One region of the Frigoribacterium sp. CFBP 13707 genome, then DNA from elsewhere that is predicted to be linked to it. Evidence: predicted binding sites of a transcription regulator. Region 1 holds the regulator's gene; the other holds the start of a gene.

What was found. The regulator HspR, encoded in region 1, represses chaperone genes until heat shock. The targets are predictions, from matches to a motif close to AAGTTGAGTCNNNNNGACTCAACTT.
Region 2: IFT45_RS09525 (ATP-dependent Clp protease ATP-binding subunit) is a predicted target of HspR. The motif match lies at 3,933-3,957, and genes of this name have one in related genera.

Annotation. Positions count from the first base shown of each region.
Region 1 covers NZ_JACYVL010000009.1:5,516-13,185, forward strand. Annotated here, with positions in the region: gene IFT45_RS13275 (nucleotide exchange factor GrpE) at 1-591, shown strand, start outside; gene IFT45_RS13280 (DnaJ C-terminal domain-containing protein) at 733-1,740, shown strand; gene IFT45_RS13285 (heat shock protein transcriptional repressor HspR) at 1,838-2,275, shown strand; gene IFT45_RS13290 (methyltransferase) at 2,569-3,723, shown strand; gene IFT45_RS13295 (pilus assembly protein CpaE) at 3,911-4,399, opposite strand; gene IFT45_RS13300 (hypothetical protein) at 4,498-5,973, opposite strand; gene IFT45_RS13305 (hypothetical protein) at 6,239-7,670, opposite strand, start outside.
Region 2 covers NZ_JACYVL010000004.1:22,137-29,806, reverse strand. Annotated here, with positions in the region: gene IFT45_RS09535 (hypothetical protein) at 1-447, opposite strand, end outside; gene IFT45_RS09530 (lactococcin 972 family bacteriocin) at 429-890, opposite strand; gene IFT45_RS09525 (ATP-dependent Clp protease ATP-binding subunit) at 1,191-3,854, opposite strand; gene IFT45_RS09520 (hypothetical protein) at 4,130-4,618, opposite strand; gene IFT45_RS09515 (Rieske 2Fe-2S domain-containing protein) at 4,764-5,648, opposite strand; gene IFT45_RS09510 (APC family permease) at 5,824-7,269, opposite strand; gene IFT45_RS09505 (LysR family transcriptional regulator ArgP) at 7,589-7,670, opposite strand, start outside.

The DNA of each region.
Region 1 (7,670 bases):
GCGGTCGACGGCGCCGACGACCTGGTCGAGGCCGAGGCCCCCGACGTCGAGGTGCCCGCGGGCGCCGAGGCGCCGGAGGGCGCGGCCGCCGCGGCCGAGCAGATGGCCGCCGAGGGCGCCGCCGGGGCCGAGCCCCTCAGCGCCGACGACGAGGCCATCCTCGACCAGGCCAGCACCGACCTCGTCGCCGACATGCGGCAGGACATGCTGCGGGCCCAGGCCGAGCTGGTCAACTTCCGCAAGCGCGTCGAGCGCGACCGTGAGGCGAACCGCGAGGCCGTCGTCGCCGAGGTCATCCGCTCGCTGCTGCCCGCGCTCGACGACCTCGTCCGCGCCGAGAAGCACGGCGACCTCGCCGAGGGCCCGATGACGGTCATCGCGCAGAAGATCCGCGGGGGGCTCGACAAGTTCGGCCTCACGCAGGTCGGCGCGGCGGGCGAGGTCTTCGACCCGACGATGCACGACGCGCTCGTGCAGCTGCCGAACGCCGACGTGACGGTCAACACCGTCGCCGACGTGATCGAGCCGGGCTACAAGATCGGCGACCGGGTCATCCGGGCCGCCAAGGTCGCCGTCCACACCCCGCAGTAGCCCTGCACCTCCACGGCGCGAGCCGTGACCGCGACGCGAGTCGCGACGGGCGGTGGGCTCCTCGACGAGGGGCCCACCGCCTCCCCCGTTCTTTCCTCCGGTGGCCGTGCCACCGGACACACGCAAGAGAGGAGGTGCCCGATGGCGAGTCAGGACTGGTTCGACAAGGACTTCTACGCGATCCTCGGCGTCTCCAAGGACGTCACCCCGGCCGAGCTGAAGAAGGTCTACCGGAAGCTGGCGCGGAAGTACCACCCCGACAGCAACCCGGGCGACGCCGCGGCCGAGGCGAAGTTCAAGGAGATCAGCGAGGCGAACTCGGTGCTCTCCGACCCGGAGCAGCGCAAGGAGTACGACCAGGTCAGGGCCATGGGCTCGGGCGCGCGCTTCACCGCGGGCAGCGGCGGCCCCGGAGGCGGTGGCGGCGGCTTCGAGGACGTCTTCGGCGGCATGTTCGGAGGCGGTGGCCAGCGCCCGCAGTTCCGTCAGGGCGGCGGCGGTGGCGGCGGCTTCGAGGACATCTTCGGCGGCATGTTCGGAGGCAGCGGCGGCGGCTTCGGTCAGACGAGCGGTGGCTACCGCGGCTTCGGCGGCCCGCAGAAGGGCCGTGACATGACGGCCACGACGACGCTCGACTTCCAGACCGCCGTCGTCGGCGAGACCATCTCGCTGCAGGCGTCGAACGGCAAGCCGATGAAGGTGCGCATCCCCGCCGGCGTGCACGACGGCCAGAAGATCCGGCTCCGCGGCCGCGGGGAGTCCAGCCCCGACGGCGGCGAGCCCGGCGACATGGTGCTCACCATCGCCGTGCGCCCGCACCCGGTGTTCGAGCTCGACGGTGCGAACCTGCGCCTCGACGTGCCCGTGACGTTCACGGAGGCCGCGCTCGGCGCGACGATCGAGGTGCCGACGCTCGGCGGCGAGCCGGTGCGGCTCCGCGTCGCGCCGGGCACGCCGTCCGGTCGGGTGCTGCGCGTCAAGGGGCGCGGCGTCTCGACGAAGACCGGCACGGGCGACCTGCTGGCGACGGTGCAGGTGGCCGTGCCGAGCCACCTCAGCGACGCGGCGCGCGAGGCCGTCGAGGCCCTGGCGGCGGCGTTGCCGGCCGAGAACCCGCGCGACGACCTGATCGCGCGGGCCCGGGGCTAGCCTCGGCAGCACCAGGGCCGGGCAGCAGGGCCAGCACCGGCAACAGGCCCGGCACCGGCAGGCCCGGCACCAGCACCACGAGCAGGAGGGGACGACGATGGCGAGACAGGACGCGGGGCAGTGGCCCCTCGACGAGCACTCGCCCGTCTTCGCGATCGCGATGGCGGCCGAGCTCGCGGGCATGCACGCCCAGACGCTGCGCCAGTACGACCGGCTCGGCCTCGTCGTGCCGCAGCGCACGGCCGGCAAGTCACGGCGCTACTCGATGCGCGACGTCGTGCAGCTGCGCGAGATCGCGCGGCTGGGCGGCGAGGGCGTCTCGCTCGAGGGCGTCAAGCGCATCCTCGAGCTCGAGAACCAGGTGACGGCGCTGCAGTCGCGGGTGCGCGAGCTGGAGCGGGCGCTGGCCGACGAGCTGGTCAACCGGCCCGGTGCGCGCGTGTTCGCGGCGGGCGAGAGCGGCGTCGTGCCGCTCCGGCACGGCACCCGGCCCACGCGGCAGACCTCGGTCGTCGTCTGGCGGCCCCTTCAGTAGAGCCCCCCAACGTCGAGTGGTCACGAACTGCTGCTCTCGCGTCAGCGAGCAGCACTTCGTGACCACTCGGTGCCTGAGGCGGGTGCGGCGGGTTCCCGTCACTCCCGGCGGGTCGGCGCCGTCCCGCCTGCGAGGACGTCGACCCGCCGCACCCTCGGTGCCGTGCGCCGTCTCCACCACCCCGACGTCGAGTGGTCACGAACTGCTGCCCGCGCGTCAGCGAGCAGCACTTCGCGATCACCCGGCGCCACGGTCGGGGACGACGGGCCGGGGCGGCCCGGTAGCCTCGTCCGGTGATCGACTTCGAGCAGCTCCGCCGGTGGCCCGACGTCGAGGCCCCCGAGCTCGTCGCGCACGACGCGACTGACCGCCTCCTGCTCGACACCGCGCAGGAGGCGCTGGTCGCCCACCCGGAGCACGTCACCATCATCGGCGACCGCTACGGAGCCCTCACCCTCGGCGCCGCCGAGTTGGTCGGCCCGCACGAGCTCCGCGTGCACCAGGACGCCCTCTCGGGCGAGCTCGCCCTCGTGGCTAACGCGGAGCGCCTCGGCAGCAGTGCCTCGTGGCGCTCCCTGCCGCTCGACCCCTCGCTCGTGGAGGGCGCCCGCGTGGTGCTCCTGCAGCTGCCGCGCGGCCTCGACGCGCTCGACGAGATCGCCGAGCTGGTCGCTGCGCACGCGCACCCCGAGGTGCAGCTCGTCGCCGGAGGCCGCGTCAAGCACATGACCCCGGCGATGAACGACGTGCTGCGCCGCCACTTCGGCACCGTCTCCGCCGGTCTCGCCCGGCAGAAGTCGCGCCTCCTGACCGCCTCCGGTCCGCGGTCCGACACCGGAGCCACCGCCTCCTCGGCTGCGAGCGCCTGCTCGGCTGGCACCACTTCGACGTGGCCTCGCTCCGAGCGGCACGGCGACCTCGTGGTCGTCGCACACGGCGCGGCCTTCGCCGGCTCATCGATCGACGTCGGCACCCGAGCACTGCTGGAGGCGCTGGCCGTCGGGGCGCCCGAGGCGTCGCACGTGGTCGATCTCGGGTGCGGAACGGGGGTGCTCGCCGCCTCCTGGGCGCTCGCGCACCCCGAGGCGCACGTCGTCGCGACGGACCAGTCGGCGGCCGCCGTGGCCTCGGCCCGCGCGACGGCCGACGCGTCCGGCGTCGGTGACCGGGTGGAGTCGCGGCGTGACGACGCGGGAGCCTCCCTGCCCGCAGGCTCCGCCGGCCTGGTGCTGCTCAACCCGCCGTTCCACGTCGGGGCGACCGTGCACGCCGGCCTCGCGCACAAGCTCTTCGCGGCGGCCGCGCGCCTGCTCGAGCCGGGCGGGGAGCTCTGGTGCGTCTGGAACTCGCACCTCGGCTACCGCAGCGCGCTCGAGCGCACCGTCGGGCCGACGCGTCAGGTCTCGCGCGGGCCGAAGTTCACCGTGACGGTGTCCACCCGCCGCTGACCCCGCCTCTTCTCCTCGTACTTCTCTCGTCAGTTGCCACTCTGGGGGCCTCTGAACGCCCGTGAACCCCTCACAGTGGCAACTGACGCGAGGCAGCAGTGATCGAGGTGACTCTTCCCGGGCCCTGCTCGGGGCGGAGGGCCCAGCAAGAGTCACCTCGATGGCACCGAGGTGATCCGCGCGGGGATCAGTTCGTCGCGTGCCCGTCGGCCCCGTCGGAGTCGTCGAGGCGGAGCGATGCCTCGATGTAGGCGAGGAGCGCGTGCGCGTAGGCCGTCTCGGGGTCGGCGGCGACGTGCACGGAGTCGGGCCCGGTGGCCAGAGCGCCGTCGAGGGCGACGGTGACGCGGTACGCGAGGGGCTCACCGTCGACGAGCACGCGCGTGAGCGACACGAAGGTGCTGCCGAGCAGCTCGCGGAGCTGGTCTTCGCGGGGCAGCCAGAGGGCGTCGTCGGCCGCGACGGAGTCGAGGGCCCACTCGGTCGTGCCGTTGAAGCCGAGCACGGTGCCCGTGGGGTGCTCGTGGGCCTCGATGGTCATGTCGCTGAGGGTGAAGACGTCGCCGACGCCCTCGTCGCTGTCGACGAGGCGCTCGACGACGAAGCGATCGCCGGGGGAGGGGCGCCAGCGCAGCCCGGCGTCTCGGAGGCGGCGGGCGAGGTCGACGTCGATCATGGGCTCATCCTGCCCCGCCCGTCTGGCAGCGGGCGACGAACCGCCCCGGCCGCGGTGCCCGCCGCCTGACCCGCTCGCGGTGAGCTGGCGGCCCGACCTCAGGGTCTCACCGGCACCCCGCCCACGGTCTGCGTGACGACGAGCTCGTTGTCGCCCAGGTCGAGGCCCTCGACGGTGGTGCTCCAGGTGCCGTCGCTCTCCGCGACGGCGGTGGCGGAGTCGCCGACCGCGACCGTCGCGCCGGGCGTCGCCGTGCCCCTGACAGCAGCCACCCTGCCCTGCGCGTCGACCGAGACCACCTCGGCGGTGAGCGCCGCCGCGGCGATGGGCGTGTCGACCGTGCCGGTGACGTCGTAGAGCTTCGCGTTCAGGGCGCCGGTCATCGTGAACCCGAGGGCGGGCGTGCCGACGGGGGCGTCGAGGGGCGTCGAGACGCGAGGGGCCCAGCGCAGGTCGCCGCCGGCGTCGAGGGCCGAGCCGGTGCCGGGGAAGGCGTACGAGTAGGTCGACCCGTCAGCCGAGCGGTGCCCCGAGACGAGGTCCCACGACGCGGACGCGGGGGCGTCCTGCCAGGTGGTGGCGGAGCCCGCCCGGTACTCCGCCTCCAGGGTGTCCTGCCCAGGGGCGAAGGTGGTGCCGGCCGGTGCCGTGAGCGCGACGGTGCCCGGGGCCGACTGCGTCCGCTCGGTGAACTCGACCGCCACGGTGACCGCCGTGTCGCCGCCGCGGAGGAGGGTCTGCGGGGTCGCGTCCACCTGCCGGACCAGCCCGGGGACGACCTGGGGGTCGATGGTCACCGTGACCCGGACCGAGCTGCCGATCGTCGTCGTCCCGATCTTCTGGACGACGGTGAGGGTGTTCGCCCCTACGGCCAGCCCGGAGACGGTCATGCTCCAGGCGCCGGTGGTGGTGCTCGCGGTGGTGTACCTGCTGCCGATCTCGACCCGGGCTCCCTTCGTCGCGACGCCCGTGATCACCGCCGACCTGCCGACGTGGTCGGTCGAGGCGACCCTCGCGGTCAGCGGGGTCGTCACCGGCCTGGTCACGGTGTACGAGGTGTTCCAGTTCGTCTTCGTCCAGCCCCAGCCGTTGCCCCAGGAGTGGACGTAGAGGGTGCGGGTCGTGCCCTCGGCCCACCACGACGGCCAGGTGCTCGTGCCGGAGGGGATCTCACTGCCGGGTGACGAGAGGGGCTGCGAGCTGGTCGACACGAGCAGGCGACAGTTCGACACGTTGCACTGCGGAGTGCCCCGCACGGTCAGCCCGACGTGGTCGCTCTGAAGGGAGACGCCCGTGGGCGGGGAGACCGTGAGGAAGAGGCGGCTGCCGTCGGTCGAGCTGGGGGGCGTCGGCGGAGCGGCCTCCGGCGAGGGAAGAGCCGCGGTGTCCTCCGTCGGGCCGCTCGGCGCGGCGTCGGGCTCGTGCGTCACGACCGTCGCCGCGGAGGCGGTGGTGACGCCGTCGTCGACCGGTGACGCCTGGGCGGTCGACGAGCCAGGGGCCAGGGCGAGGCTGCCGATGAGCAGGGTGATCGCCAGCCCGGTCGTGAGTGCCTCTGTCGTACGTCGTCTCACGGGTCGCCTTCTTCCGGGGCAGGGCCGAGGGCATCTCGGTCGGTGGTGGTGACATGCGCATGTCGCATGACAGTGATGCGGTCAGGACGACGATAACGCATGTGAGGAGATCTCTTGCGCACCTGTGGACGAGCGCGGATCCGAGGGTGGGACGACGGACCGCCCCGGTCTCCGCGCCCGCTGTTGCGGGGCGGTGACCGGGGCGGTCGCCTGGTGCTGTGGTGCTGTGGTGCTGTGGTGCTGTGGTGCTGGTGTCGCCGGTCGACTACTCGCGGATGGCGGAGGGGTCGATGGAGGCGACGCGGCCGATGGTGCTGCCGGTGGCGCGGAAGTCACCGATGGAGCTGGTGCCCTCGTAGGTGTAGTCGAGCTGGCGGTTGCCGGCCGACGCGGTGCGCGAGGTGAACACCTCGACGAGGTAGCGCAGCTGCTGCTCGGCCGGGATGGCTCGGGCGGGCAGCTGGAATGTGATCTTCGTGCCGTTCTCGCTGATGACGCCGCCGGTCAGGTCGAGCGACGCGTCGCTCTCCCAGCCGCCGGCGGTGCCGCTGCGGCGCTCGCCGAGGATGGTGAGGCCGTCCTGGAAGATCGTGTCCTTCGGGGCGGTGAAGGTCACGGTGCCGGTGGCGTCGTCGCGGGCCTCGTTGTTCTGGACGACGATCGGGATGATCGAGGTCGTGTTGCGCGGCAGGTTGACGCGGGTCTGCTGCACGCCGACGAGCGTGCCGCCCTCGACCGAGGTGAACTCGACCGTGGCCTCGTCGTGGACGGTGCCGCCGATCTCCTGGCTGACGGTGACCTCGAGGTCGCCGGTGCCCGTGAAGGGCGCGGTGATCTCGTAGCTGCCGTCGGGGCGGATCGTCTCGGTGACGTCGCCGATCGTGACCTGCTGGCCGGGCGTGCCGCTGCCGGTGACGACGACGGTCTGGGCGATGTCGTTGCGCTGCGCGACCGTGGCCGTCAGGGGCAGGGGCGCCTTGGCGACCGTCGACGCGTCGGGAGCCGACGAGGTGTAGCTGGTCGGCGGCGTGAACACCGTGGTGATCGTGCCGTCGGCGGTCGGCTTGCCCGTCGAGACGACCGGGAAGGTGATGTCGCCGGCGGCGGCGTACTCGCGGTTCTCGGTCGTGGCGTTGGTGACCTTGACCTCGACGGTCTGGCGACCCTCGGAGTCGGTGGCGACGACGTGCTCGGTGGTCCAGCCGTCGACGGTCTCGGTGGCGGGCAGGTCGCCCGCCTCGAAGCCCTCGGGCAGTGTGGTGGTCCAGGAGAGCGACTCGCCCGGGCGGACGGTGGCACCGGTGGGGCTGGTGCCCGTCTGGGTGGTGATCGTGACGGTGCCCTCGGTGCCCTCAGTGAACCAGCCGTCGGCCTCCGACGTCACGGTGACGTCGTTCGCGCCGAGGCTGGTGGTGAGCGCCGGGACGACCGCGTCGAGGGTGACGGGGTCGCCGTAGTCCTCGCCGGCGATGCTCTGCTGCACGACGAGCTGGTTCGAGCCGACCTGCAGGCCCTCGACGGTCATGCTCCAGTTGCCGTCGTCCTGGACGACGGCTTCCTGGTCACCGATGGTGATGGTGGCGCCGGGGGTGGCGGTGCCCGAGACGACGGCGGTCTTGGCGATCGGGTCGACCGACACGACGCTGGCGACCGTGGGCTGCTCGTTGACCTCGATGGTGGTGGTGGTGCTGCCCTCG
Region 2 (7,670 bases), on a different contig from region 1:
GCTGTCGAGAGCGGCGAGGAGGGGGCTCGGGTCGTCCGCGTCGGTCACGTAGAAGCCGCGGGGGTCGAGGTCGAGCCAGGAGTCGTGGTCGGCGAGGGTCCACCGCACCCAGGGGCCCAGGGGCTGCCCGGCTCCGCCGGTCAGGGGATGGACGAGCGAGTCGCCGACACCAGCGCCGGGCGAGTCGTCCGGGGTCATGCGGGCGACCTGGTCGCCCGTCGACGTCACCGCCCGGAGGAGTTCCTGCCGTGTCGCGTCGTGCCCGAGGTCCGGCGGCGTCTCCAGGACGACGACCCCGGTGCCCCGGCCGCCGCTCCCGCCGCTCCCCCAGGTGTCCTGGCCCTCGGCGGCGGCCAGGGCGACGCCCGCGGCGAGCGCGTAGGCCGCCACGACGGCGATCACCGTCGTGGCGGCCGTGCGCCGACGGGTCAGAGGACCGCCCACCACGCCGTGTTGTTGCTCTTGCTCTTCGCCCGCACCGCGCTGGCGAGGTAGGACGGCGCGGCGTTGCCCGAGCGCAGGCACTGCGTCTGCCCGTTCGCGCAGGCCGTGGCCCGGTGCGTCCTCGAGTAGTGCTGGTACTTGGCGTACACGGTGGAGGACGTCACGCCCCACTCGAAGTACCCGCCGCCCACGTACGTCGACCCGAGTGTGGAGAACTCGCCGGCCGGCATCATGCCGGACTCCGCCTCCGTGCCGGTGGTCGCGGCCGTGGTGGCCGACTCCGAGGTCGACGTCGATGTCGACGTCGAGGTCGCGGTCGGGGTCGACGCCGGGGCGGGAGCGGCGACCGCAGGTGAGAGCCCCGCGCCGAGCACGAGCGCTCCCGTGGTCGCGAGGGTGGCCAGGCTCCGCCCGACGGTCGTCCCGATGCTGCTGACACTGGTCATGATCACCCGTTCCTGTCTGCTCGACCGACCCTCGATCGTGCATACATACCCTGACATTGAAACCAGGAACGTCACAAGGTCGGCGGCTGTCTCATACAGGGACACGGGGAATGCGAGAGGGATCCGTCGTCGAGGAGCCGGGTGGCGCGGCTCCGGCCTCGTCATCCGGCGGATCACGCTCACATTCGAGAAGAGAGCGCGAGAGCAGGGTCACGGCGGCGGACGCAGGGAGGCGCGGTGCCGGTCAGACCGACACCGCGCCTCCGCAGTCCCGCAGCCGTAGCCGCAGCCGCCCCGCGGCTACGCCGCGCTCGCGACCTCCGCCGCGACGGGGCGGGCGACGAGCTCGCCGTCGCCTCCGACGCTGACCAGCACGTGCCCGCCGGCCGCGACCGCGCCGGAGACCATCAGGTCGGCGAGCCGGTCGTCGACCTCGCGCTGGATCGTGCGGCGCAGCGGCCGGGCGCCGAACTCGGGCTCGTAGCCGTGGTCGACGATCCAGTCGGTGGCCGCGTCGTCGATCTCGACCGCGATGCCCTGGGCCTCGAGGCGACGCGAGGTCGCCCCGAGCAGCAGGCGCACGATGTCGCGCAGCTGCGCCCGGTCGAGCTTGCGGAAGAGCACGATCTCGTCGATGCGGTTGAGGAACTCGGGCCGCATCGCCTCCCGCAGCTTGCCCATGACGCGGTCGCGCAGCGCCTTCTCCGATCCGAAGCCGTTCCCGGCCGCGGGGTCGGAGCCGACGGGCCCGGCCGGCGTGAAGCCGAGGGCGCCGCCGCGCGAGGCGAGGAACTCCGAGCCCAGGTTCGACGTCATCACGACGACCGTGTTGCGGAAGTCGACCGTGCGGCCCTGGCCGTCGGTCAGCCGGCCGTCGTCGAGCACCTGCAGCAGCAGGTTGAACACGTCGGGGTGCGCCTTCTCGATCTCGTCGAGCAGGATCACCGAGTACGGGTTCCGCCGCACGCGCTCGGTCAGCTGGCCGGCCTCGTCGTAGCCGACGTAGCCGGGAGGGGAGCCGACGAGCCGGCTCACCGTGTGGCGCTCGCCGTACTCGCTCATGTCGAGCCGGATCATCGCGCCCTCGTCGCCGAAGAGCGACTCGGCCAGGGCCTTCGCCAGCTCGGTCTTGCCGACGCCGGTCGGCCCGAGGAAGAGGAACGACCCGGTCGGGCGGGCGGGGTCGCCGAGGCCCGTCCGGCTGCGCCGCACCGACCTGGCGATCGCGGTGACCGCGTCGTCCTGGCCGACCACCCGGGCGTGCAGCTCCTGCTCGAGCAGGGCGAGCCGCGAGCGGTCGCCGTCGGTGAGGCGCGCGACCGGGATGCCCGTGGCGCGCGCGACCATCTCGGCGACGTCCGCCGCGGTGATCCCCGTGCCGACCGCCTCCGTGCCGACCGCCGCCGTGCCGGCCGCCGCCGTGCTGTCGGCGTGACCGCTCCCGACCGCCGCGGCCAGCGACTCCTGCACGGCCTCGATCTCGTCGCGCAGGTGCGACGCCTCCTCGTAGCGCTCCGCGGCGACCGCGGCGTGCTTCGACGACTCGAGCTCGGCGAGCCGCGCCTGGAGCGCCGCGGTGTCGACCCGGCCGCCGAGGCGGAGGCGACGACGGGCGCCGGCCTGGTCGATCAGGTCGATCGCCTTGTCGGGCAGGAACCTGTCGCTGACGTAGCGCGCCGACAGCTCGACGGCCGCGCGCAGGGCCTCGGGCGCGTAGGCGACGCCGTGGTGCTCCTCGTAGCGCGGGGCGAGCCCGGTGAGGATGAGCACGGCGTCGTCGACGCTCGGCTCGGGCACCGTGACGGGCTGGAAGCGGCGCTCGAGGGCGGCGTCCTTCTCGATCGTGCGGTACTCCTTCAGCGTCGTCGCGCCGATGAGGTGCAGCTCGCCGCGGGCGAGGCGGGGCTTGAGGATGTTCCCGGCGTCCATGGTGCCCTCGCCGTTGCCGCCGGCCCCGACGACCGTGTGGATCTCGTCGAGGAAGACGATCAGCTCGCCCTGGTGGGCGGCGATCTCGTCGACGACCGTCGTGAGGCGCTCCTCGAAGTCGCCGCGGTAGCGGGTGCCGCTGACCATGCCGGCCAGGTCGAGCGTGACGACGCGCTTGCCCTGCAGCAGCTCGGGCACGTCGCCGTCGACGATGCGCTGGGCGAGGCCCTCGACGATGGCGGTCTTGCCGACGCCGGGCTCGCCGATCAGCACCGGGTTGTTCTTCGTGCGGCGCAGCAGGATCTCGACGGTCTGCTCGACCTCGTCGGCCCGGCCGATCACCGGGTCGATCTCGCCGCGGCGGGCGCGCGCCGTGAGGTCGCTGCCGTACTGGTCGAGGGTGGGCGTGCCGGAGTCGCGGGCCGGGTCGCCGGCACCGGTCACGTCGGTGCCCGTGCCGGCTCCGCTCCCGGCCGCGCCTGCGGCGCCTCCCGCGGTCGACCCGCCCGTCGGCGACCCGTCGCGGACGAACGCCTGGAGCGCCTGCGGGGTGATGCCCGCGGCGGCGAGCAGCTGCCCGCTGACCGACTGCTGGTCGACGACCAGCGAGAAGAAGACGTGCTCGGGGTCGACGTAGGTCGAGCCGAACGCGCGGGCGGCCTGCGCGGCCTGGAGCAGGACGCGCTGGGCGGCCGGGGTGAGGGCGACGGTGCTGGGGGTGTCGGACGAGGGGCCGGGGAGGCGGCTGTCGACGGCTCGGAGCAGGGCGTCGCGGTCGACGCCCGCGTGGCGGACGACGTCGGCGGCGGGCGACTCGTCGAGGAGCACCCGCAGGACGTGCAGGGAGTCGACCTCGGCGTGGCCACGGCCGGTGGCGAACTCGCCGGCCCGGGTGACGAGCCCGTGGGCGGCGCTGCTGAGCAGGTGCGAGATGTCGACGGGGCGTCCGGTCTGACCCGACCGGGCGCCGTTCATGAGGCGGGCGAGGAACTCGTCGAACGAGCCGCCGTCGCCGGAGCCGGACTGTGCAGGCATGGGACCTCCTGGGGAAACTTGAGTGGCTGCGACTCAAGTAAACGCAGGGAGGCCCGGGTCATTCCCGGTCGGCGGAAGAAGTTGAGCGGAGTCGGCTCAACCTGCCACGTCAGGTCGCCGGGCGGCTCCCCTCGCCGCCCCCGCGCCTCCGGCCCCTCCGCCCTCTCGACCGCTCCGTGTCGCAAATGCCGACCATCAGCACCGCAATACCGGGTTTTCCCCCTGTTGCGACCCGACCGAGCCTGCGACGGTCGGCATTTGCGACAGGGAGCGGGTCAGGAGCCGGTGCGGGCGCCGGCGAGGTGCTCGTCCGTGGCGCCGTCGGGCCCGGCGGCGGCCTCGGCGCCGCTGGTGTGCGCGCTCGCCTTGCCCTGGTCGTCGCCCTCGTCGCCCTCGGCGTCGGCGCCCGGCGCGTTCGCGTACTCGGCGCCGTAGCTGTCGCTGTCGAGGTCGGGGATGTCGAGCATCTCCTGCGGCCAGGCCGGCCGGGAGGGCTGGAGGCGCAGCGTCGCCTCCTCGAGGTCGCGGATGACGTCCTCGTCGACGGGCTCGTCCTGGCTGTTCTCGACCGGGGTGGAGAACACCTGGCTCGCCGGGCCGATGAGCAGGTGCGCGTAGGCCTTGCTGCCGCCCTCGGTCACGACGGGCACCGACACGATGTCGGAGGTGTCGGCCTCGGCGAGCGCCCTCGTGTAGCGGAGCACGGCCTTGCAGGTGCGGTCACCGACCAGCATGTAGCTGCCGGAGTAGTGGAGTCGTCTCATGGGATCGACCGAACCACGAGGGGCCCGGCCGTGCTCGCCCTTGCTCGCGGGGCGTCCGTGCACTACGCGCACCGCGCCTCCGGCGTGCTCCCACCGCCCCGGAGCGGGAGCGAGGGCCTGCCGGAGGCGCGGGTCGGCCGGGCGGTCAGCCCGCGTCGGGCAGCCGCACCTCCACCGTGCCGTCGACGACGCGGGTGTCGAACCGCGGCTGCGGCGACGTCGCCGGCCCGTGCACGACCTCGCCGGTGCGCATCGAGAAGACGCTGTCGTGCCAGGGGCACGAGACGCAGGCCTCGCCGGGCTTGCCCGCGTCGGTGACGAGCTCGCCCTCGGAGAGCGGGCCGGAGAGGTGGCTGCAGACGCTCGAGAGCACCTCCACCTCGTCGCCGCGACGCAGCGCGACGAGCGGCTGCCCGTCGAGGTCGAGGCCGGTCAGCTCGCCCTCGGGCAGGGCGTCGAGGCGGGTGACCTCGTGCCAGCCGGGCGAGACGAGGTGCGGCACGTCCTCCGCGTGGTTCGCGCCGACGGCCTGGCGGTAGGCGAGGTGCCCGCCGATGAAGCCGCCGATGCCGACCGCGCCGAGGCCCGCGAACGAGAGCACCTTGGCGCTCGTCTGCCGGCCGCGCAGCCGCTGCAGGTACGAGGCGCCGTAGAGCGCGGTGCCGACGAGGTTGGCGGCGGAGTGCACGAGCCCGGTGCGCTTCTGCTGCTCGTGCGTGGCCGACCAGTCGGCGAAGCCGGCCAGGGCCGACGGGGCGACCGCGAGCACGCCGGCGCCGACGAGGGTGCGGGCGGGGCGCTCCTGGCCGGGCATCAGGTCGAGCAGGGCCGCGCTGATCCACGCGCCGGTCGGCACGAGCACCATCACGGGGTGCAGCGGGTGGCCGGCGGGCACGCCGTGCAGCAGGTCGCGCAGCGCCCGGGGCTGCAGCACGGCGTCGACGACGCCGGCCACCTTCTCGACGAGCGGGTCGAGCCTCTTCTCGCGCTCGACCGCCTCGAGTGCCTTGACGATCCTGAGTTCGCGCATGGTGCCTCCTCCGCCCTCGCGGGCTGTCGTGCGCCGCGGCTGCTGTGCCGCGGGCGGTGGTGGTGCGGTCGGTCGTGCCGTGCTCCGAGTCGACACCGGCGGGGCGCCGGGTGCCCGGCCCGGGCCGGAACTGTTCGCGTCGCGGACGACGCGGGGTCGGTGCGGTCCGGGCGCCTCAGGCCCGGTCGGCGCCGGCGCCGCTGCTGGTGCCGGTGCCCGCGCCGCTGCCGGCTTCCGGTCCGCGGCGGCTGCCGAGCTTCGCGAGCAGGTAGAGCACGACGCCCGCGGCGAGCATGATCGCGCCGAACAGCCACACCTGAGCGCTCTGCTGCGTGAGCAGCAGGACGCAGGAGGCGACGCCCAGCACGGGCACGGCCGTCCAGACCCGGAAGTGCTCGTGCTCGACGCGGTCCTTCCTCAGCACGAGCACCGCGACGTTCGTGCTGATGAACACGAAGAGCAGCAGCAGCACGACCGTCTCGGCGAGCGTGCCGATGTCGCCGACGAGGGTGAGCCCCATCGCGACGGCTGTGGTGACGAGGATGGCGGCCCACGGCGTGCGGCGCTTCTCGAGCACGGCGCCGAGCGGGCGGGGCAGCAGCCCCTGCTCGGCCATGCCGTAGGTGACGCGGCTCGACATGATCATGGTGAGCAGGGCGCCGTTGGCGACCGCGATCAGCGCGATGAGGCTGAACAGCCACGAGGGCACGGCGACGCCGCTGGCCGCGACGACGTCGAGCAGGGGGCCGGTCGAGCCGCTGAGCTCGTCGGCGGGCAGGGCGATCGCGCTGGCGAGGCCGACGAGCACGTAGACGACGCCGGCGGTGGCGAGGGCGCCGAACAGGGCGCGGGGGTAGACGCGGCGGGGCTCGCGCACCTCCTCGGCGATGTTGGCGCTCGTCTCGAAGCCGACGAACGAGTAGTAGGCGATGATCGCGGCGCCGAGCGTCGCGATCGCCGGGTCAGCATCGGCCGGGAACTCGCCGACGCGGCCGACGTCGCCGCCCCCGCTGCCGAGCATCACGGCGACGACGACGATCACGATGACGAGGCCGCTCACCTCGATCACGGTCATCACGACGTTGCCCTTGAGCGACTCGCTGATGCCGCGGGCATTGAGGCAGGCGACGAGGGCGAGGAAGGCGATGGCGGTCGGCACGGTCGGCAGGTCGACGAAGGTCGACAGGTAGTCGCCGGCGAACGCGAGCGAGAGGCCGGCCGCGCTGACGACGCCGGCGGCGAGCATGCTGAAGCCGACCAGGAACGAGATCACCGGCTGACGGAACGCCCTCTCGGCGAAGATCGCCGCGCCTCCGGCCTTGGGGTACTTGGTGACGAGCTCGGCGTACGAGCCGGCGGTCAGCAGCGCGAGCAGCAGGGCGAGCAGCAGCGGGGCCCAGAGCGCGCCGCCGACCTCGGCCGAGAGCGTGCCCATGAGGGCGTAGATGCCGGCGCCGAGCACGTCGCCGAGGATGAAGAGGTACAGCAGCGGGCCGGTGATCGCCTGCTTGAGCTTCGAGCCGCCGGCGGCGCCGTCGGCGCCCGGGGTGCCGGAGTCGCGGGTCGAGCCCTCGGGACGGGCCGGCTCCGAGGAGGCGGCGGGTCGGGCGGGCGTGGTCATGTGTCCTCCTGGCAGCGGGCACCGTCGGCCCGGCCGTCCTGTCGGCCGCGCCCCGGCGCCCACCGAGGCAACCACCGGCCCTGCACGCGGGGCCTCATCGCGTCAGGGACTTGCGCCGCGCCGCTGCCGTGTGCTGAGCCTGCGCGGGGTGCACGGGTCTGTCGCCGCCCGTCTCGCGTCGGACCGGGTGGTGTGGGCAGTGCGGCGGGTCCGTGTCCCCGTGGGCGGGTCAGCGCCGGCCCGCCCACGAGGACACGGACCCGCCCGCTCGCGAAGGGCTCGGCCCGAGTGCGGCAGGGCGGGCCGGGCGCCGCACCGCTCAGGCGGGCGGCAGCAGCGCCCCCGCGGCGCCCGCCCGGACGGCCGCCGAGACGCGGTCGAGCAGGGGGGAGGCCAGCGTC